2 regions of the Clostridium sp. MF28 genome follow, and region 1 is predicted to be linked to the other one. Evidence: a T-box and tRNA genes for the amino acid it is inferred to sense, from the RefSeq annotation. Region 1 holds a T-box; the other holds one or more tRNA genes.

What was found. A T-box is a leader RNA that pairs with one kind of tRNA and senses whether it is charged. The one in region 1 lies ahead of thrS (threonine--tRNA ligase), so its partner is inferred to be a tRNA-Thr.
Region 2: it has a tRNA-Thr gene. The T-box ahead of thrS (threonine--tRNA ligase) is inferred to sense a tRNA for this amino acid. The anticodon was not compared.

Annotation. Positions count from the first base shown of each region.
Region 1 covers NZ_CP014331.1:3,651,623-3,661,581, forward strand. Annotated here, with positions in the region: gene thrS (threonine--tRNA ligase) at 1-1,376, opposite strand, end outside; T-box leader at 1,505-1,769, opposite strand; gene AXY43_RS15920 (methyl-accepting chemotaxis protein) at 1,974-4,451, shown strand; tRNA gene AXY43_RS15925 (tRNA-Leu) at 4,542-4,626, shown strand; tRNA gene AXY43_RS15930 (tRNA-Gly) at 4,631-4,705, shown strand; gene AXY43_RS15935 (HNH endonuclease) at 4,826-5,230, opposite strand; gene AXY43_RS15940 (hypothetical protein) at 5,660-6,256, shown strand; gene ispF (2-C-methyl-D-erythritol 2,4-cyclodiphosphate synthase) at 6,360-6,836, opposite strand; gene AXY43_RS15950 (anti-sigma factor domain-containing protein) at 7,218-8,249, shown strand; gene AXY43_RS15955 (polysaccharide deacetylase family protein) at 8,265-9,224, opposite strand; gene AXY43_RS15960 (DUF3298 and DUF4163 domain-containing protein) at 9,631-9,959, shown strand, end outside.
Region 2 covers NZ_CP014331.1:3,510,252-3,520,210, reverse strand. Annotated here, with positions in the region: ribosomal protein L10 leader region at 1-77, opposite strand, end outside; gene rplA (50S ribosomal protein L1) at 121-810, opposite strand; gene rplK (50S ribosomal protein L11) at 865-1,290, opposite strand; gene nusG (transcription termination/antitermination protein NusG) at 1,369-1,890, opposite strand; gene secE (preprotein translocase subunit SecE) at 1,928-2,158, opposite strand; gene rpmG (50S ribosomal protein L33) at 2,207-2,356, opposite strand; gene tuf (elongation factor Tu) at 2,534-3,727, opposite strand; tRNA gene AXY43_RS15230 (tRNA-Thr) at 3,793-3,868, opposite strand; gene sigH (RNA polymerase sporulation sigma factor SigH) at 3,945-4,592, opposite strand; gene AXY43_RS15220 (NYN domain-containing protein) at 4,652-5,164, opposite strand; gene rlmB (23S rRNA (guanosine(2251)-2'-O)-methyltransferase RlmB) at 5,178-5,951, opposite strand; gene AXY43_RS15210 (Mini-ribonuclease 3) at 6,111-6,524, opposite strand; gene cysS (cysteine--tRNA ligase) at 6,574-7,974, opposite strand; gene AXY43_RS15200 (proline--tRNA ligase) at 7,992-9,704, opposite strand.

The sequences.
Region 1 (9,959 bases):
ACATAATTGATATTTAAATGATCTAGGATATTTCTCATTGTATCTTGAGTTTTATTCCAAGCATCAGGATCATTGATGTATTTTTCGGTATTATTTGGATCCCATTTAGAGAATCTATAAGTTATCTTTTCAGCAATTCCTAAAGTTCCCATTAAATATTGAATTAATTCAAGTACACCTTTAAATTCTTCTTCCAATTGTTCAGGTGTAACAATTAAGTGACCATCAGCTAAAGTGAATTGTCTAACTCTTATAAGACCATGCATTTCGCCTGAAGCTTCATTTCTAAATAAAGTAGAAGTTTCGCCGTATCTGATTGGAAGATCTCTATAGCTGTGTTGTTCAGCATTATAAACTGTATATTGGAATGGGCAAGTCATTGGTCTTAAAGCAAATACTTCATCATCTTTTTCCTCATCACCTAATACAAACATACCATCTTTATAGTGATCCCAGTGACCAGAAATCTTATATAAATCACTCTTAGCCATAAGAGGAGTCTTAGTTAAAAGATAACCTCTTTTTTCTTCTTCATCTTCAACCCATCTTTGAAGAAGTTGAACTATTTTTGCTCCTTTAGGCATTAATAATGGAAGCCCTTGACCTACATTTTCATCAGTTGTAAACAACTTTAACTCTCTACCAAGCTTATTGTGATCTCTCTTTTTAGCTTCTTCTAAAGCTTCTAGGAAAGCATCTAAGTCTGCTTTCTTTAAGAATGCAGTACCATAGATTCTTGTAAGCATCTTATTTTTTTCATTACCCTTCCAGTAAGCACCAGCACTTCTAGTAAGTTTAATTGCTTTAACTGATTTTAGTGACATAAGATGAGGACCAGCACATAAGTCTGTGAAATCACCCATTTTATAGAATGAGATTATTTCATTTTCAGGAAGATCGTTTATTAATTCAACTTTGTAAGGTTCATCCTTCATTAATTCTAAAGCTTCATTTCTTGGAAGCTCAAATCTAGATATTTCTGGATTTTCCTTAATTATTTTTTGCATTTCTGCTTCAAGTTTTTCTAAGTCTGCAGCAGTGAATGCAATTTCTCTATCGAAATCATAGTAGAAGCCAGTTGCAATTGAAGGTCCTATAGCTAACTTTGTTTCAGGGAATAATCTTTTTACGGCATAAGCTAAAACGTGAGATATGCTATGTCTTAGAGCATCTTTACCTTCTTGAGAATCAAATGTGCATATGCTTAATTCAACATCTTCATTTATTTCTTTTCTAAGGTCTTCAACCTTTCCATTAACTATACCGCAGCAAGCATTTCTAGCTAAACCTTCGCTAATTGATTTGGCAATTTCATAAATAGATAAACCAGCTTCAAATTCTTTAATTGATCCATCTTTTAAAGTTACTTTTATCATTTTAAAACTCCTTTCAGATTTAAGAAAATTTTGATTTTGTGACTTGTTAAATTTTAATAATAATATCGTTAAGAAAAGTTATTACTAAAATCATGCATTTTTGCAAACAAAAAAACCTCATCTCTAAAAATAGAGACGAAGTAATATCCGTGGTTCCACTCTAATTACCTAGAAGAAACTGATTAAAATAGGTCAAATAAAATAAACATTAAAAACCTTTTTAAAAATCAGTTAAATAGGTCACTTAAATTTATCGTAACGTGATAATTACGGGCTTTATTAGGGCCACTCAGAGGTGGTTTTCAGTCTAAATTTATATAAGAATAATCGCACCAACATATTCTCTCTCTGAAAAATAAGATTTTAGCTTACTGTCCTCATCAACGTGTTTATTTATTATATTAATATTCTTAATTATAAGCACATGATTTTTAGATGTCAACTAATTAACAAAAAAAATACAAAAGATATTAAGAATCTCAGAATATATTGGATATTTTAACAAAATTATAATAAGGCTTTAACCTAGAATTTATTAAAATCAAATAAAATTTATGTATATTAGGTTGTATTTAGTATTTTTTTCAGGAGGTAAAGATGAATAGAAGTATTAAAAGTATAAAAGTTAAAATTATTATGTTCCTAATACCAATGTTATTAATTGCATTTATAGCTTTGTCGGGAATAGGATATAGATTTGCAAGTAAGTCATTAAAAGAGAGCAACTTAAATGTAATGGAAGAGATGACGAAAACTGCTGCATCACGAGCAGATGATCAAATAAAAAGTGAGATTAGGAACCTTGAAGTAATTGCAAGCAATCCGATAATAACGGATAAGAATGTGCAAATAGAAGAAAAAATTCAAATACTTAAACCAGCATTAAAAACAGTTGGACAATTAGAAATGAGCATAAGTGATAAAGATGGAAATTCAATAGATACTTTAGGAAATAAGAAATCAATAAAGACAACACAAAGTTTTATGAAATCAATAAATGGTGAAAATTCAATAACCAATCCATATATAGATCCAGTCACAAAGAAAAAAGTCATATCATATTCAGTACCTATCAAGGATTCTTCAAATAGTATTATAGGAATTATTACCTCAATAAAAGATTGTAAAGATTTCGCTTCTTTAAACAAAGAAACTAATTTTTTGAAAACGGGAAATTTATTAATTGTAGATAGTAATGGTAATTTTATAGTTTCAGAAGATGAGAGCTTGGTAAATGAGAATAAAAATATAACCAATATGACCTCTGATAAAGAAAATTTACAAGATCTAAATAACATAGGAAAAAGTATGACAATTGGGACCCAATCTGGAACAGGAAAATATACTTATGAGGGTAAAGAAAGATATATATCATATAGCCCGATAGGGAAAACAGGTCTTGCCATAGGAATCACAGTAGAAGAAAAAGATCTACTAAGTGCATTAAACAGTTTAGCTTTTATTGATATTATAGTGACTGTTATTATGACGCTACTAATATTAACTATTATAATAGGCTTTACAATTATATTTGTAAACAGGTTACTTGGGGCGAAGTATTATGTAGATAGTATTGCTAAAGGTGATTTTTATACTAAAGTTGATAATAAATATACTAAAGGTAATGATGAAATAAGTGAAATATGCTTAAGTGTAAGCCAAGCTAAAGAGTCAGTAGGGAAAATGATAGAGGCAGTAAGAGAGGATTCAAATATAGTTAGAGAAGGCTCTGTATCATTAAATCAAATTGCAGAAGAACTATCAATTCTTACAGAGGAAATATCAGCATCCATAGGAGAGGTTTCTAATAATACTAATAAACAAAGCCATGACTTTGTACAGATAAGCACTAAGCTTGAAAACTTTGGTGAAAATATAACTGAAGTTAAGAATAATGTTCATTCAATTAATGAAGATATTGCAATAATAAATGATAAATCTTTAAAAGGAACTAAAGACATAGAAGAATTAAATGGTGGAATTATAAGTGTTAATGATAGTTTTGAAAAGTTTTTAATCAGCATAGAGTATATACAAGGCGATATGAAAAATGTTAATGGAATTACGAATATTATCAATGGAATATCTGAACAAATAAATCTTCTAGCACTTAATGCAGCTATTGAAGCAGCTAGTGCAGGTGATGCAGGACGAGGGTTTAGCGTAATAGCATTAGAAGTGAAAAAGCTTTCAGATAAAAGTAAGGAGTCTGCACAGAATATTTATAAGATAATAAATAGGCTTATAAATATAATAAATAAACTTGTAGAAGAGTCTAAAAATATGGAGAGTGAGTTGCATGAGCAGAAGGAAATGATTTATAATGCATCAAGTTCATTTTCAGAAATAGCACTTCTAGTTAAAGAAATAGCACCTAAAGTATCTAATATAGATAGTGTGTTTAATAATATTAATCACAGCAAAGATTTAATTGTTGAAACTGTATATGAGTTATCAGGAGAAATAACAGAGACATCAAATTCCTTGGAGCAAGTAACTAATTCATCAGTGCAGCTTGCACGACTTGCAGAGAAAGTTAACAGTAGTTCTGATATTTTACTAGATAGAGCAGATGATTTGCTTCAAAAAGTTAATCAATTTAAAATCAAAGAAGAGGATTTAACAAAAGATACCGACATATCTGAACAAAATTCAAAAGCAAATAATCAATATGAAGAAAAATCATATTCCAGTGGGGGAGGAGAGTTAGACACTAAGAATAAGAGTTTAGAAAAAACGAATTTATTAAATAAGTTTGAAGACTCAAGAGATATTAATCAATATGAAAGAAATCTAGATCTTGATTTGGAAAAAGAATTAAAGGAATTATCAATGTTACCGGAGGAAGAAATTAATTTGGAATTTAGTAATTATGAGACAAGTGATCTGGATTTATCACTGGCAGAACACTTTGTTGATTTAAGTGTGTCTCCGCTGGAAAAGTTGGAAGTAGATACATCAACTAAAGATTTTGGATGGGGATGCTCTAAGATAACAGAAATTAAAGAATATATTAAGCAAAAAGATGAAGGAGAATGCCCGGAGGATGATTTAGGAAGATATAATATATCATAGTTTGTTATATAAATATATCTAAAAAATCATAACAAATGTATAAAATTTAATATTGATTTAATATATTGAATAGATGTATAATATTGGTAGGCAGATGTGGCGGAATTGGCAGACGCACTAGACTTAGGATCTAGCGCCTTTTGGTGTAAGGGTTCGACTCCCTTCATCTGCACCAATAAGCGGGAATGACTCAATGGTAGAGTGTCACCTTCCCAAGGTGGACGTTGCGGGTTCGAGCCCCGTTTTCCGCTCCAGTAAGAATATAAAGATTAAATTAAAATAACAAATATCTAAAACAAATTTTTGTTTTAGATATTTGTTATTTTAATTTACACATGGTTACTAAGATAAATTTAATTATATAACATAATAAGTTAATAATTGTCTTCAATCAATTTGTCTAAAGTTAAGTTAACAATCATTTCTTCAGAGTAAAATTTTTCACCCATTATTTTAAATATTACTTCTGATTTTTTATAACCTTCTTTATAAAGCTTTAAGTTTCTTGTAATTCTTTTAAGAGTGTTTCTAGGTATATTTAATTCTAATGCTAGCTCCTTAAAAGAATAATAATCTTTTTTTAGCATATCGTATAGTTTATTTTGAAGATCTAACTTATATCTATAATCAACTTCTTTGGATTGGTGGGGACCATATTTTCCTCTATGATGGGAAGGACATAAATATTTATAATTTAGTTCTATATCAAAGCCACCTTCACTTCTGTGAACAATATGATGTATATCAGCTTCGGCATTACATATTTCACATAAAGACAATTTTTAATCCTCCTTAGAATCTACCCTATATAAAAATATATTAATTGTTAAAGTTTATTTAAATTAAAAAAATAATAGAATTCTTAATATAATAATATGATAACTGTAAATAACTTGACATTTAATATTATAAAGTAATAAATAAGAAATATCAATTTGAATATCTATAATAAAAGTCTAAAATTTTGTAATAAAATAATAAAATGGGGATAATATATTAATATGTATATATTAAACAAATTTATCCAAGAATAAACAATTATGAGATAAATGAGTTATAATATAATTAGAGAACAAAAGATAACTATTAATAATATATTTTATAAAATATTAGTTGGGAAGGTGAGTAAAGTGTGGGAAGTTTATAATTCATTTAATTATTGGGAAAACGTTATCAGTAGGAACAAGACAATAAGAGGACATATGTTTATGCAGAAACCACCAACAGAAAGAAGTATTTATTTTCATACCCTTATATTTGGAAACAATAATGGTATAAATAATATATGGGGATATTTCCCTAATAGAAAGTGTTTGATTGGTTATCTTCAATATTCGTTCTTGCAGGAAGCTTTTTATAAGTGGATATATGGAAAAGAAAAATTAATTACTAGGATTCCACATTTAACTGTTGATAAGATCATTCGTGAGGGAGAAAAACTAAAGAAAATAGACAAAGAAGTTGCAAGTAATATGAGGAGAGACTATGATTTCTTAAGTAGCTTATGGAATATTCCATCTGAAAAGGCTCAAGCTAGATTAGATAAATTCCCAGCAGAGTTTAATAAGAAGTGGATGGGGGATAACACAGAATTTTTATATATAAAAATTTTCAAGACTCCAGAGGAACTTGGAGAATTTGTAATTTCATCTTCGTTATTAACAAATACAAAAGAAGAATTAGAAAATAGAATAGGAATGTCTATTGATGAGTGGGAAGATATCTGCAAAAATGCAATAAGTGATCCTAATAAAGGAGAAGTATTCAGAGAGATTCTACTAAAAAAATTAAGCGAAGTATTTTAAAAGATTAATATATAATTTAAGGAGCTATAATTAGCAGATTAGAATCTGCTAATTATAGCTCCCTTTTAATTATAAAGCACTATAAACTTTGAATAGTATATTTTTAAATTATACTTTCAACAGAAGAGATACTTTGAGAAGAAATTCCAAGCATCTCACCAGTAAAGCCAAGGCCTTCTTCAGTAGTAGCCTTAATATTTATTTTATTAATATCTATATTCAGAGCAATTGAAATGTTCTTTCTAATATTCTCAATATGAGGCAGCATTTTTGGTTTTTGAGCTATTATTGTAGCGTCTATGTTGTTGATGGCATAGCCGGACTTAAGAAGCAATTTACCTGTTTCTTCAAGAAGTATGATACTAGATATTCCACTAAATCTACTATCTGTATCAGGGAAATGTTTGCCTATATCGCCAAGAGCACAAGCGCCCAATAAAGAGTCTATTATAGCGTGGATAAGAACATCCGCATCGGAATGACCTAGCAGCCCCTTCTCATATGGAATTTCTACTCCACCTAAAATTAATTTTCTATTTTCAACTAATCTATGAACATCATATCCTAATCCAATTCTCATATAATCACCTCATTATGTGTTTTATTATTTTACTATTTTAACATATTATGAGGCTTTTTATATAAATAATTATACTAATTTAAAATACGTCTACGTTTATTTGTTGACATGTTGTTCAAAGAGCTTGTTTTGGGTTTAATATAAAATTTAATGTTAAACCAAGAAATAAATCTATTTATATGAAAATGTATAAAGGTTGTTCTACGTCTTTTTACAAAATCTACATATATAATTTTTCCTCTCATTAATAATCTCCAAAATATTGCTTTTAAATTAAATTTAGATAAAGAAAATTTTATAGATAAATAGCTTTATATGCTATAATATCATAGTATGAAGAACTTATACAAAGGGTTAATATTTTAAAGAGGTGTTAATTTTATGGAAAATTTGGGCTTTAGTAAAGACAAATATGTATTTTCATCTATGCCGTCAATGTTCCTAATAGGAGATACTGCAGAGGATATTAGAAAAAAACAGATATCTTTATTTATAAATGAATTAAGCTCATATAATGTTTTACTTAAAGATTTAGTAAACTTTCCGATTAAAGAAGCTGACAGAAATATAGCTTTAAATATAGCTTATTATATAGCTAGTGATGAGGATTTACTAAGAATAATCAATGAAAAAAGAGTTTTACCGATAGCTAAAATAAGTAAGTTAACTAGGATAAAATCTGAGATTATAAATAAACTTAGGGACTACATAATAGCTTATTGCATTATAATAACTAATTCAAATTATAAATTTATTCAAGATTATCTAAGAATAAAATTAAAAGAAGATAATAAAGTTGTAAGCATTTCAAGTAAAAATCAACAGCTATATAAAGGGATAGTAATAAAAGCCTTTAAAAATTCAGCATATATATTAACTTCAAAAGGAGAATTTTTAAAGATAAAGACTTCTAATAGATCAAAGGTTGGAGATGTATGTGAAGGAAAAGAAAAGAAAGGGATTAGGGGGTACAAAATACATATATCAATATTACTATTTATATTAATATTGATTGGTAGTGGTATAACTATTGAATATAGGACAACACAAAGCATAATAGTGATAGAAACAACTTCTAATATAAAGATTCATATTAATAAGTTTCACAAAGTTATATATGCCTATTCGCCTACAGATAAAGGAAAAGAACTTATAGGAAATATTGATGTTTTGAACAAGGATGTTGATGATGCTATATCGGAGATATTTGAATACGCATTGGATAATGAAATGTTAGATTTAAGTAGGAAAACATTAATAACAATTAATGGACAAGCTTTAAAATATGGAGAGCTTACTAAAACAAATAAATTTATATACGAACACAATATACCTATAGCTATAAATAATGCAGGAAATCAACAAAAATTACCCAAATACTCAACTGAAGATAGCAAGGAAGAAAAAAAATAACTCTTTATTTAAGAGTTATTTTTTAGTTTGTGCTAAAACTTCCTTAAAAGTATTCATATCATATTTTGAGCTAATATAAATTCTATCAAGTTTAAGAATATTATCATCTCTATCGGAGAGTCCTCTCTTAGTAGTAAATGCTAACGTATAGCCTGAATTTTTAGCGGCGATAATACTATCATCATTAAAATCTCCAAATGGATAGGCAACAGCTTCAACTTTTTTTCCTGTTATTGATTCCAAAGTTTCTTTTGATTCCTTCAATTCATTTAATTGCTTATCATATGGAAGCTGATTAAGTTTGGGATGACTAACAGTATGACTTTCTATATCTATTCCGTAATCAGACATTTCTTTTATAGCCTCTTTTGATAAATAATAGGAACCATCTAGATCTGATGTTATGCAAAATATTGTTGCTACCATATTTAGATTTTTCAAAATTGGAAAAGCATTGTAGTAATTATCCATATAGCCATCATCAAAAGTGATAACTATGCTCTTCTCAGGAATTGGGGAATTGTTTAATAAGTAGTTTTTTAGTTCATCTAAAGTTAATGTTGTATAACCTTGATTTTTTATGTACTCAAGCTGTATCCGAAGATTTTCTGGAGTTATTGTAACCTCATTCTCAGCCGGTTCTCTCACTGAATGGTAATATAATACGGGAACTCCTCTATTGTCAGTAATTAAATTTGAATTATTAAAAGATCTTTCATTTTGAAGTGTACTTTTGTCTACATTGGAAGGATCTTTTTTTAATATATTTTCAGATCCAACATGATTTTCATCAATACTTGTATTATCAGAACCATGATTAGAAGCTATAGAATTTTTATAAGATATATTGTGTGTTGTTAGGTAAATAGAAAACATTACAAACAATAAGCTGAATACCAAAATACTTAAGGAAGTTTTATTTTTGAAAAGTCTTTTGTAAGAAATGTTCCTTGGTGGTAAAGTTCCTTTTAACATGTTGTTATTATTCACCTCCTTGCAATTAAAACAAATATAATTTTCTTTTATAATTATACCCTAAACTTAAAGAAAAACTACAAGACCTAATATAAGTCATTTGTGATATATATTCTAATTAAAATTCTAAATCTCAGCCTTAATTGAGCCCTTAGATTACCAGGGGGGCAAATGTAAATTTATTATTGAAAGATATTATATAAAAAATTTATTTTTATAGAGTTTTAGCGGAATAACTTATTGAAAAAAGTAGCATAATATAAAAATAGTACAACTTACTAACATTATCCACATTCGCTTGTGGATAAAATGTTATAAAGCTGTTAACATACATAATTTTACATGTTGGTTTTGTGGATATAAAATATATTATGTCGCAAAATGCATAAATCAGGGAGGCGCTAAAATGGGTATTATAGCTAATATAACGGGGCTATTAATAGTAAGTTCAATGTTATCCACTGCTTGTCCACAGGAAATGTTTATAACTAATAAAATGCAAAGTGAAAGCAAAATTAAAATTGTGGATAAATCTATAACTAAAAATCTAAATTACTTAAAATTAGACATAAATATGCCTCAATTAGTAGGTGGAAATGATGAAAAAAGAATAAATTTGATAAATAATGTAATTAATCAAGATATTTTGCCAAGAGCTGAGGAGTCCGAAAAAACGGCGAAAGAATACTTCGGAGAAAAGGGACAAGAAACCCCAAGATTTCCATATGAAATTTA
Region 2 (9,959 bases), 140 kb from region 1:
TCTATTATATACACCTAGGCGGGCAGTTATCTTTACGCTTTCGCACCCACTGTCTACGGAAAAAATATTTTCTTTTTACAACATTTGAAATTATACTACATAATTTCACTCAAGTCAATACTAATCTAAAGCTCTTGTAGGATTAACTTTTGCACTTGGCCCCATTGTACTTGAAACAGATACTGATTTTAAGTATTGCCCTTTTGCTGCTGCTGGTTTAGCTTTAACTAAAGCTTCCATTAATGCAGTAAAGTTTTCTTTTAATTTTTCAGTTCCAAATGATTTTTTTCCAATTGGACAGTGAACTATTGCTGTTTTATCTACTCTATATTCAACTTTACCAGCTTTAATTTCTTCAATTGCCTTAGCAACATCAAATGTTACTGTTCCTGACTTTGGATTTGGCATTAGTCCTTTAGGTCCTAACACTCTACCAATTCTACCTACAACTCCCATCATATCTGGTGTTGCAACAACTACGTCATAATCAAACCAGTTTTCGCTTTGGATTTTTTGAACTAGTTCATCTGCTCCAACGAAATCTGCTCCTGCTTGTTGTGCTTCTGCAGCCTTATCTCCTTTAGCAAAAACAAGTACTCTAACTGTTTTACCTGTTCCGTTTGGTAATACAACTGCACCTCTAACTTGTTGATCTGCATGTCTTGGATCTACTCCAAGTCTTACATGTAATTCGATAGTTTCATCGAAGTTTGCCTTTGCAGTCTTTAATGTAAGATCTAATGCTTCTACTGGATTATATAATGCACTCTTATCTATAAGCTTTGCACTTTCAATGTATTTTTTTCCCATAATTTGCCTCCTCTGTGGTGTTAACGGTTTTGACCTCCCACTTATTTTTACGAATTACTCTTCAATAGTTACGCCCATACTTCTAGCTGTTCCTGCTATCATTCTCATAGCTGATTCAACATTTGCAGCATTTAAGTCTGGCATCTTAGTTTCAGCAATCTTTCTAAGTTGATCTTGAGTTAATTTACCAACCTTTGTTTTATTAGGTACTCCAGAACCACTTTCTAATCCTATTTCTTTCTTAATTAGAACTGCAGCTGGAGGAGTCTTTAATATAAAACTAAAAGATCTGTCTTGGTAAACTGTAATAACTACTGGTATTATATACCCAGCTTGATTTGCAGTTTTTGCATTAAACTCCTTACAGAATCCCATTATATTTACACCGTGTTGACCTAAAGCTGGACCTACAGGTGGAGCTGGTGTTGCCTTACCTGCTTGAAGTTGAAGTTTAATCATTCCAGTTACTTTCTTAGCCATTTTTGTTATTCCTCCTATTACTGTGGTATAACGAACTCTTTTTAGTTCTCCCACTTAATTAAAATTAGTTCATTATAGTTAAACTAATTTTTCAACTTGATTAAAGTCTAATTCGGCAAGTGTTTCTCTGCCAAACATCTCCACTAAAGCTTTCACTTTGCGTTTATCCGGAATTATCTCTTGTATTGTGGCTACTGAATCTCTCAATGGCCCAGAGATAATTCTTATACTTTCCCCTACCTCTAAGTCAATCTCAACAGGAACTTCTAACACTCCCATTGATTCCACTTCTTCATCAGAAAGAGGAACTGGTTTAGATCCTGGGCCTACAAATCCTGTTACGCCTCTAGTATTTCTAACAACGTACCAAGCTTCATCTCCCATTAACATTTTTACAAGCACATATCCAGGAAATTTCTTCTTTAATGAGACTTTTTGCTTTCCATCTTTTTCTTCAACCACTTCTTCCATGGGTACTTGTATATCATGGATTAATGCTTCAAGATTTCTATTTTCAATTGCTTTTTCTAAGTTTGCTTTTACTTTATTTTCATATCCTGAGTATGTATGAACTACATACCATCGTGCTCTATCACTCATATTCGTCAGGCGATATAAAATCGCCCAAACCTCCCTTTTACTTGAAATTTAAAATCATTTTAAAGAGGTTATTGAAAATAGAATCCAATCCACCAACTAATATAGTATACATTAGTGTGAACACAATAACTGCAACAAATGCTTTCTTTGTCTCATCTTTTGAAGGCCAAGTTATCTTCTTAACCTCTACCTTAACCTCTCGAAAAAAACCAAACAAACCATTACTTTTAATAGCTTTTTCAGTTTTCACACTGTTCTTTGCTGACATATCTTCACATCCTTAAATTTAATAACTATATGTCATTACTTCGGCTAATTACTTTGTTTCTCTATGAAGAGTGTGCTTTTTACAGAATTTACAATACTTTTTCATTTCTAATCTATCTGGATCATTCTTTTTGTTTTTCATTGAATCATAATTTCTTTGTTTACACTCTGTGCATGCTAAAGTTACTTTTGTTCTCATGACTGCACCTCCAGTTTTCTTATATATTAAATAGGAATCTTGAGTTCCTATTCACTTCTAAAATTTACGTTGCTTAAAATGTCACTTTTATACAATATCATAGAATATTTGACTTGTCAATCATCCTTTAAATAGGACTAAGTTATACAACTTAGTCCTATTAGTAATAAATGTATCTTATTCTACTATTTTAGTAACAACTCCAGAACCTACAGTTCTTCCGCCTTCTCTGATAGCAAATCTTAATCCTTCATCCATTGCGATTGGAGTGATTAATTCAACATTCATATCAATGTGATCTCCAGGCATTACCATTTCCATTCCGTCTGGTAATTTGATTGATCCTGTAACGTCTGTTGTTCTGAAGTAGAATTGTGGTCTGTATCCATCGAAGAATGGAGTATGTCTTCCACCTTCTTCTTTCTTAAGTACGTATACTTGACCTACAAATTTAGTATGAGGATGTACTGAATTTGGTTTTGATAAAACTTGACCTCTTTCAATATCAGTTCTTTGAACTCCTCTTAATAATGCTCCGATGTTATCTCCTGCTTGCGCTTCATCCAATAACTTTCTGAACATTTCGATTCCAGTTACTACAACTTTCTTCTTTTCTTCACTTAATCCAACGATTTCTACTTCATCTCCTACATGAAGTACTCCAGCTTCAACTCTTCCTGTTGCAACTGTTCCTCTTCCTGTAATTGTGAATACATCTTCGATTGGCATTAAGAACGGCTTATCTGTTGCTCTTTCTGGAGTTGGGATATAGCTATCTACTGCTTCCATTAAATCCATGATTGGCTTAATTGCTTCTTCATCTGTTGGATTTTCTAATGCTTTTAATGCTGATCCTGTTATTACTGGAATATCGTCTCCTGGGAAGTCATATTCACTTAATAATTCTCTTACTTCCATTTCTACTAATTCTAATAATTCTGGATCGTCTACCATATCTGCTTTATTTAAGAATACTACGATATATTGGATACCAACTCTTGATCCTAGTAGTATATGTTCTCTTGTTTGTGGCATTGGACCATCTGCTGCTGATACAACTAAGATAGCTCCATCCATTTGTGCTGCTCCTGTGATCATGTTCTTAACATAGTCAGCATGCCCTGGACAGTCAACGTGCGCATAGTGTCTGTTTTCTGTTTGGTACTCAACGTGTGCTGTATTGATTGTGATTCCTCTTTCTTTTTCTTCTGGAGCCTTATCAATATCTGCATAGTTAAATGCTTCTGCAAATCCTTTATTTGCTAATACTGTTGTGATTGCTGCTGTTAATGTTGTCTTACCATGGTCTACGTGACCTATTGTTCCAATATTAACGTGTGGCTTACTTCTTTCATACTTTGCTTTTGCCATTATAATTTTCCTCCCTTATTATCTTCTAATAAACTTGGCCTAGTGTTTTTTTATTTTTTATTATTTGGAGCTCACAATCGGAATCGAACCGACGACCTCCACCTTACCAAGGTGACGCTCTGCCGACTGAGCTATGTGAGCGTTCAAAATTGCTATCTTCTTTGATATACCAATTATAAAGTTTACTATTATTCTTTTTATTTGTCAATATAAATTATCACTTTAAATCTAAGCATTTTTCTAATTTTCTCTTTACTCTTTGTAATGCATTATCTATCGACTTCGAATGTCGTTCTAAATCACTTGCAATCTCCTGATAAGATTTTCCATCTAGGTATGAAGTAAGAACCTCTAATTCCAAATCTGATAACACTTTCGAAATCTTTTTCTCGATATAATCCATTTGTTCCTTACTAATCATTAGCTCTTCAGGATCTGAAATTTTCAATCCTGCCAAAACATCAAGGAGAGTTCTCTCTGATTCCTCTTCATATATTGGCTTATTTAAAGAGACATAAGTATTTAACGGAATATGTTTCTGCCTAGTAGCTGTTTTTATTGCAGTTATTATTTGTCTGATTACACATATTTCTGCAAAGGCTTTAAATGATGTTGATTTTTCTGCATTAAAATCTCTGATAGCCTTATATAAACCTATCATCCCTTCTTGATAAATGTCTTCCTTGTCGGCTCCAATTAAAAAATATGATTTAGCCTTCGACTTCACAAAGTTCTCATATTTTGAAATCAAATATTCTTGCGCCCTACTATTACCACTCTTAGCTTTCGCAACAATTTCTTCGTCTGATTTATCTTTGAAATCTAAAAAACCTTTCAACTGCTTATTCTCAACTCTCTTCTGCATTAAACTAACCACTCGTTTAGACAATTATACCCCAGTAAAATTATGTTAGTCAACTGAATTTACTTACTTCTTCTGATTTCTTCTAATATTTTGACTATCCTATCATCTATATTATCACTTATTATATTTTTCTGTGAAATTCTGTTCTTATCTGCTTTATTTTTTATAGACTTCTCTATCCTTAGAACCTCATTATAAAATTCTAAAGATGACATTCTAACTGCACCTCTTTGAAAAATTGTTTGCTGCTCTAAGCTATCAGATGTTACAACAACTATTTCATGTTTCCTTCCTAGAGCATTTACTTGTTTCTCAATATAACTATCCGCAGTTTCTCCATCCTTTGTAAATACTACTGATATATTTCTATTTACCTCTTCTTTCTTTTCAATACTCCCAGTAACTTTATGAGCATCAAATACTAATATTATTCTACAAGCATTAAAAACTCCATAATTATGTAAAGTATCTATAAGAGTTTGTCTTGCACCCTCAAAGCTAGAATCTTTTTTTTGTTTTAAATTAGGCCAACTATTTATAACATTATATCCATCTACAAAAATAGTTTTCACGATATACCTCTCTCTATTTCAATCGTCCTTTTAAAACTTCATACATAATTATACCACCAGCTACAGATGCGTTTAAAGAATTAATCTTTCCGACCATTGGTATTTTTATTAGCTTATCACACTTTTCCACCGTTAATTTTGAAATACCTCTCCCTTCATTTCCAATTATAACCGCACAAGGTCCTCCAAAATCTACTTGGTAGCTATATTCTTCTGCTCTTATGTCCGCCCCATAAATCCAGATCCCCTTTTCTTTTAGTTCCTCTATTGTCGAATTTAAATTTGTTACTTTGGCTATTTTTACATGTTCTATTGCTCCAACCGAAGATTTATAAACGGTTGTACTTACAGATGCACTTCTTCTCTTTGGGAGTATAATTCCATGAACTCCAAATAATTCTGCAGTTCTTACTATTGATCCTAAATTATGCGGATCTTCAACCTCATCCAATATAACTATGAACGGAGCTTCCCCTCTTTTCTCTGCTAAATCCAATATATCCGATACTTCTGAATATTTATATGGAGTTACTTTTGCTATTACCCCTTGATGTACTTCTCCACCACACATTGAATCAAGTTTTCTTTTATCCACTTCTTTTATTAATATTTTATTTTCTTTTGCCAAACCAACAATAGTTTTTATTGAACCTTCTAATTTACTATTAGATATATATAGTGTTTCGATCGTTCTTTCTCCTCTTAGAGCTTCAATTACAGCATTTCTTCCAATAACTATATCTTCTCTCTCTTCAATAGCGCTTGTTGATTTATCATTTCCTACCATATTATCTTTCTTAGTTTTATTTTTTACCTGATTATAGCTTTTAGCTTTACCTTTTGATTCAGTTACAGATTTATCTTTATCTTCCATAAACTTGCCATTTGAAATATTTTTTTTCAGTTTACTATTCATTATAAACCCTCCTTTTTTTAATTTTATACACTAATTAATAATTTCAATACTTCTATCAAATATAAATTCTAATCTTTCCTTATCCCCCACTAGGTATAGATAACCAATTAATGCTTCAAACCCAGTCGCCATTCTATAATCCCTTATCTCTGCATTCTTAGGTACAGTAGGTGATTTCGCATTTCTTCCTCTTTTATAAACCGCTTCTTCCTCCTCATTTAGGAGATTCTCAATTTCATGCATTATACACGCCTGACTTTTTGCTTTTACATATCCAATTGCCTTCACATGTATCTTATTTGCAGATAACGCTGTATTTTGAGTCAAAATATAATTTCTAATAAAAACTTCAAACACACCATCACCTATTAATGCCAATTGTAATGAATTCAACATTCTTACTTCATCTTTTGAAAATTTTCTAATTCTTAAGTCATCTAACATTATAATTCTCCTTTAAATAAGGGTTGCAAAAATGCAACCCTTCCTTTAATTAATCAATCTTTTTCCATCTAACACCCTGTGGTGTATCTTCCAAAATTATATTTCTGCTTTTTAAATCATCTCTTATTTTATCCGCAAGTGCAAAATCTTTATTTTTTCTGGCTTGCTGTCTCTTTTCAATAAGCTCCTGAATTTCTGTTTCCAAATCCTTCTCAATACGATCTTGAAGTATACCTAGTGGATTTCCTAGTTCTCTAACCATTGATTCTGCTTTCTCACATAATTCAGAGGATGAACTAATATTCACATTATTGTTAATATCTTTAGTCAAATCAAACAATACTGAAATAGCATCTGCTGTATTAAAATCATCATCCATCTTCTCAATAAATTTTTCTCTATATTTATCTAAAGACTTTAGATATTTTTCTTCCGCTTCATCCATTAATTTTTTAGTCACTTCATCTTTTAAATTTTCAAGATTATTTATGCAATTATATAATCTTTCTATTGATGATTTTGCTGAATCTAAAAGTTCCTTAGTAAAATTTATTTGTATTCTATAGTGTCCAGACAACATCAAAAACCTTATTGCATCCGAACTATATTCCTCAAGAACTTCTCTTGCGGTAAAGAAGTTATTTAATGATTTTGACATTTTCTTATTATCTACATTAACAAATGCTGCATGGAGCCAATAATTTGCAAATGGTTTTCCTGTTAGAGCTTCACTTTGAGCTATTTCATTTTCATGATGCGGGAATCTTAAATCCATACCACCTGCATGAATATCTATTGTATCTCCCAACAATTTCTTCGCCATGCACGAACACTCTATATGCCACCCAGGCCTTCCAGGTCCCCAAGGGCTTCCCCAAGCAGGTTCACCTGGCTTTTGTGCTTTCCACACTGCAAAATCCATAGGATCTTTCTTTCTTTCATCAACAGATATTCTTGCACCAACCTGCAAATCATCTAAGTTCTGTCCTACCAATTTTCCATAATTATCAAATTTTTTTGTGCTATAATAAACATCACCATCAACTTCATAAGCAAATCCTGCTTCAATCAACTCTTCAACAAATTTGATTATATCATGAATATATTCTGTTGCTCTAGGATTTACAGTAGCTCTTTCAATCTTTAACGAATCGGCATCTTGGTAGTATTCTTTTATATATTTATCTCCAAGCTCTTTTACTGTAATTCCCTCATCATTAGCTTTATTAATCATTTTATCGTCTATGTCAGTAAAGTTTTGGACAAATCTAACCTTGTATCCTCTATACTCCAAATATCTCCTTATAGTATCAAAGACAATAAATGTTCTTCCATTACCTATGTGAAAAAAATTATATACAGTTGGCCCACAGACGTACATTTTAACTTCGCCAGGAATAATAGGGATAAACTCTTCTTTTTGTCTTGTTAAAGTATTAAATACCCTCATTAATTTACCTCCTAAAATTATTTTAGTTTTATTTTGTTTTTCTCAAATTCACCTTTTATTATATTATAAACATCTTCTATTTTGATTACTTCCATTTCTCCATCTCTAAGTTTAAATTCAATTTCTCCCTCATTAATCTTTTTACCTACTGTTATTCTCATTGGTATTCCCATTAATTCTGAATCTTTGAATTTCACTCCTGCTCTTTCATTTCTATCATCTAAAAGAGCTTCTATTCCAGCACTTGTTAATTTTTCATAAATTTCATTTGCAATTCTAGCTTGTTCCTCATCTTTTACATTAACAGGAATTACAGAAACATGGTATGGTGCAACAGACAATGGCCATACTATACCATTCTCATCATGATGTTGCTCAATTATAGATGCCATTGTTCTTGTAACTCCAATTCCATAGCATCCCATTATAAATGGCTTTTCTTTTCCATCTTCATCTATAAACTTAGCATTCATGGCTTCCGAATATTTAGTACCAAGTTTAAATATATGCCCTACTTCTGTTCCTCTTGCAATAGTAACCTTACCACCGCAAACTGGGCACTTTTCACCTTCAGTTACGTTTCTATAATCTCCTATTACACCTTCAAAGTCTCTTCCATAATTCACATTATTAATATGGTAACCTGTTTCATTAGCACCCACAATAAAGTTATACATATTAGCTACTTCTTCATCAACTAATAGCATATCTACTTTTATCCCCATTGGTCCCGCGAATCCTATTTCTGCTCCCGTTGCCTTTTTTACATCTTCTGAACTAGCAAGATCTAGATTAATCACTTCACCAATTGCATTGCTAACCTTAACCTCATTAATTTCTCTATCACCCCTAACCATAACTGCTACTATTTTGCCATCTGCATTAAACAAGATAGTCTTTGCGAATTTTTTTTCATTAGTACCGAAAAACTTAACCAATTCATCTATAGTTTTTGTATTAGGTGTCTCAACTTTATTTATTTCCTTAAATTCTTGTTTTAACTCTTTCTCTGCTGGTGATGAAGCTTTCTCGATATTTGCTGCATAGTTACATTCACCACAAAATACCACATCATCCTCTCCAACTTCCGATTTAACCATAAACTCTGCTGAATTTGAACCACCAATAGCACCAGAATCAGCAGCAACACATTTTGCATCCAAACCACATCTATTAAATATTTTTACATATGCATCATGCATTTTATCATAAGCTAAATCTAGCCCACCTTGATCTTTATCAAAGCTATAAGCATCCTTCATTACAAATTCCCTAGATCTCATCACCCCAAACCTAGGTCTACGCTCATCTCTATACTTTGTTTGGATCTGATATAAATTAAGAGGTAATTGCTTGTAAGACTTAATTTCATTTCTCGCTATATCTGTAAATACTTCTTCATGAGTTGGCCCTAAACAGAAATCTCTATCACCTCTATCTTTTAATCTAAACATTTCTGCTCCATATGCATCCCATCTACCAGATTCCTGCCATAATTCAGCTGGAATAATAGCTGATGCTAGAAATTCCTGCGCACCTGCTGCATTCATTTCTTCCCTAATTATATCCTCAACTTTTTTTAAAACTTTTAATCCAAGAGGCATATAATTATATACTCCTGCAGCCATTTTTCTTATCATTCCAGCTCTTAACATAAGCTTATGGCTATCAATCTCTGCTTCCGCTGGTACTTCTCTTAATGTTGATATTAACATACTAGACATTTTCATTTGGTGTTCCTCCTAAAATAATATTGGTTAAATTGCGAATAATATTTTATATATGATGTAATAAAATCTGAATATCAGATTTTACAAATAATTAATAGGTTAAAAATATATAATTAGATAAATAAAAAAGCCCCCCTAATAATATATATTAGGGCGAACTTTATATCGCGGTACCACCTAAATTTGTTCTCTAACAATGATAACGGTTTTAGACCGATAGTTTTTCCCTATACTCAAAAGCTGGTTCAAAGCCTG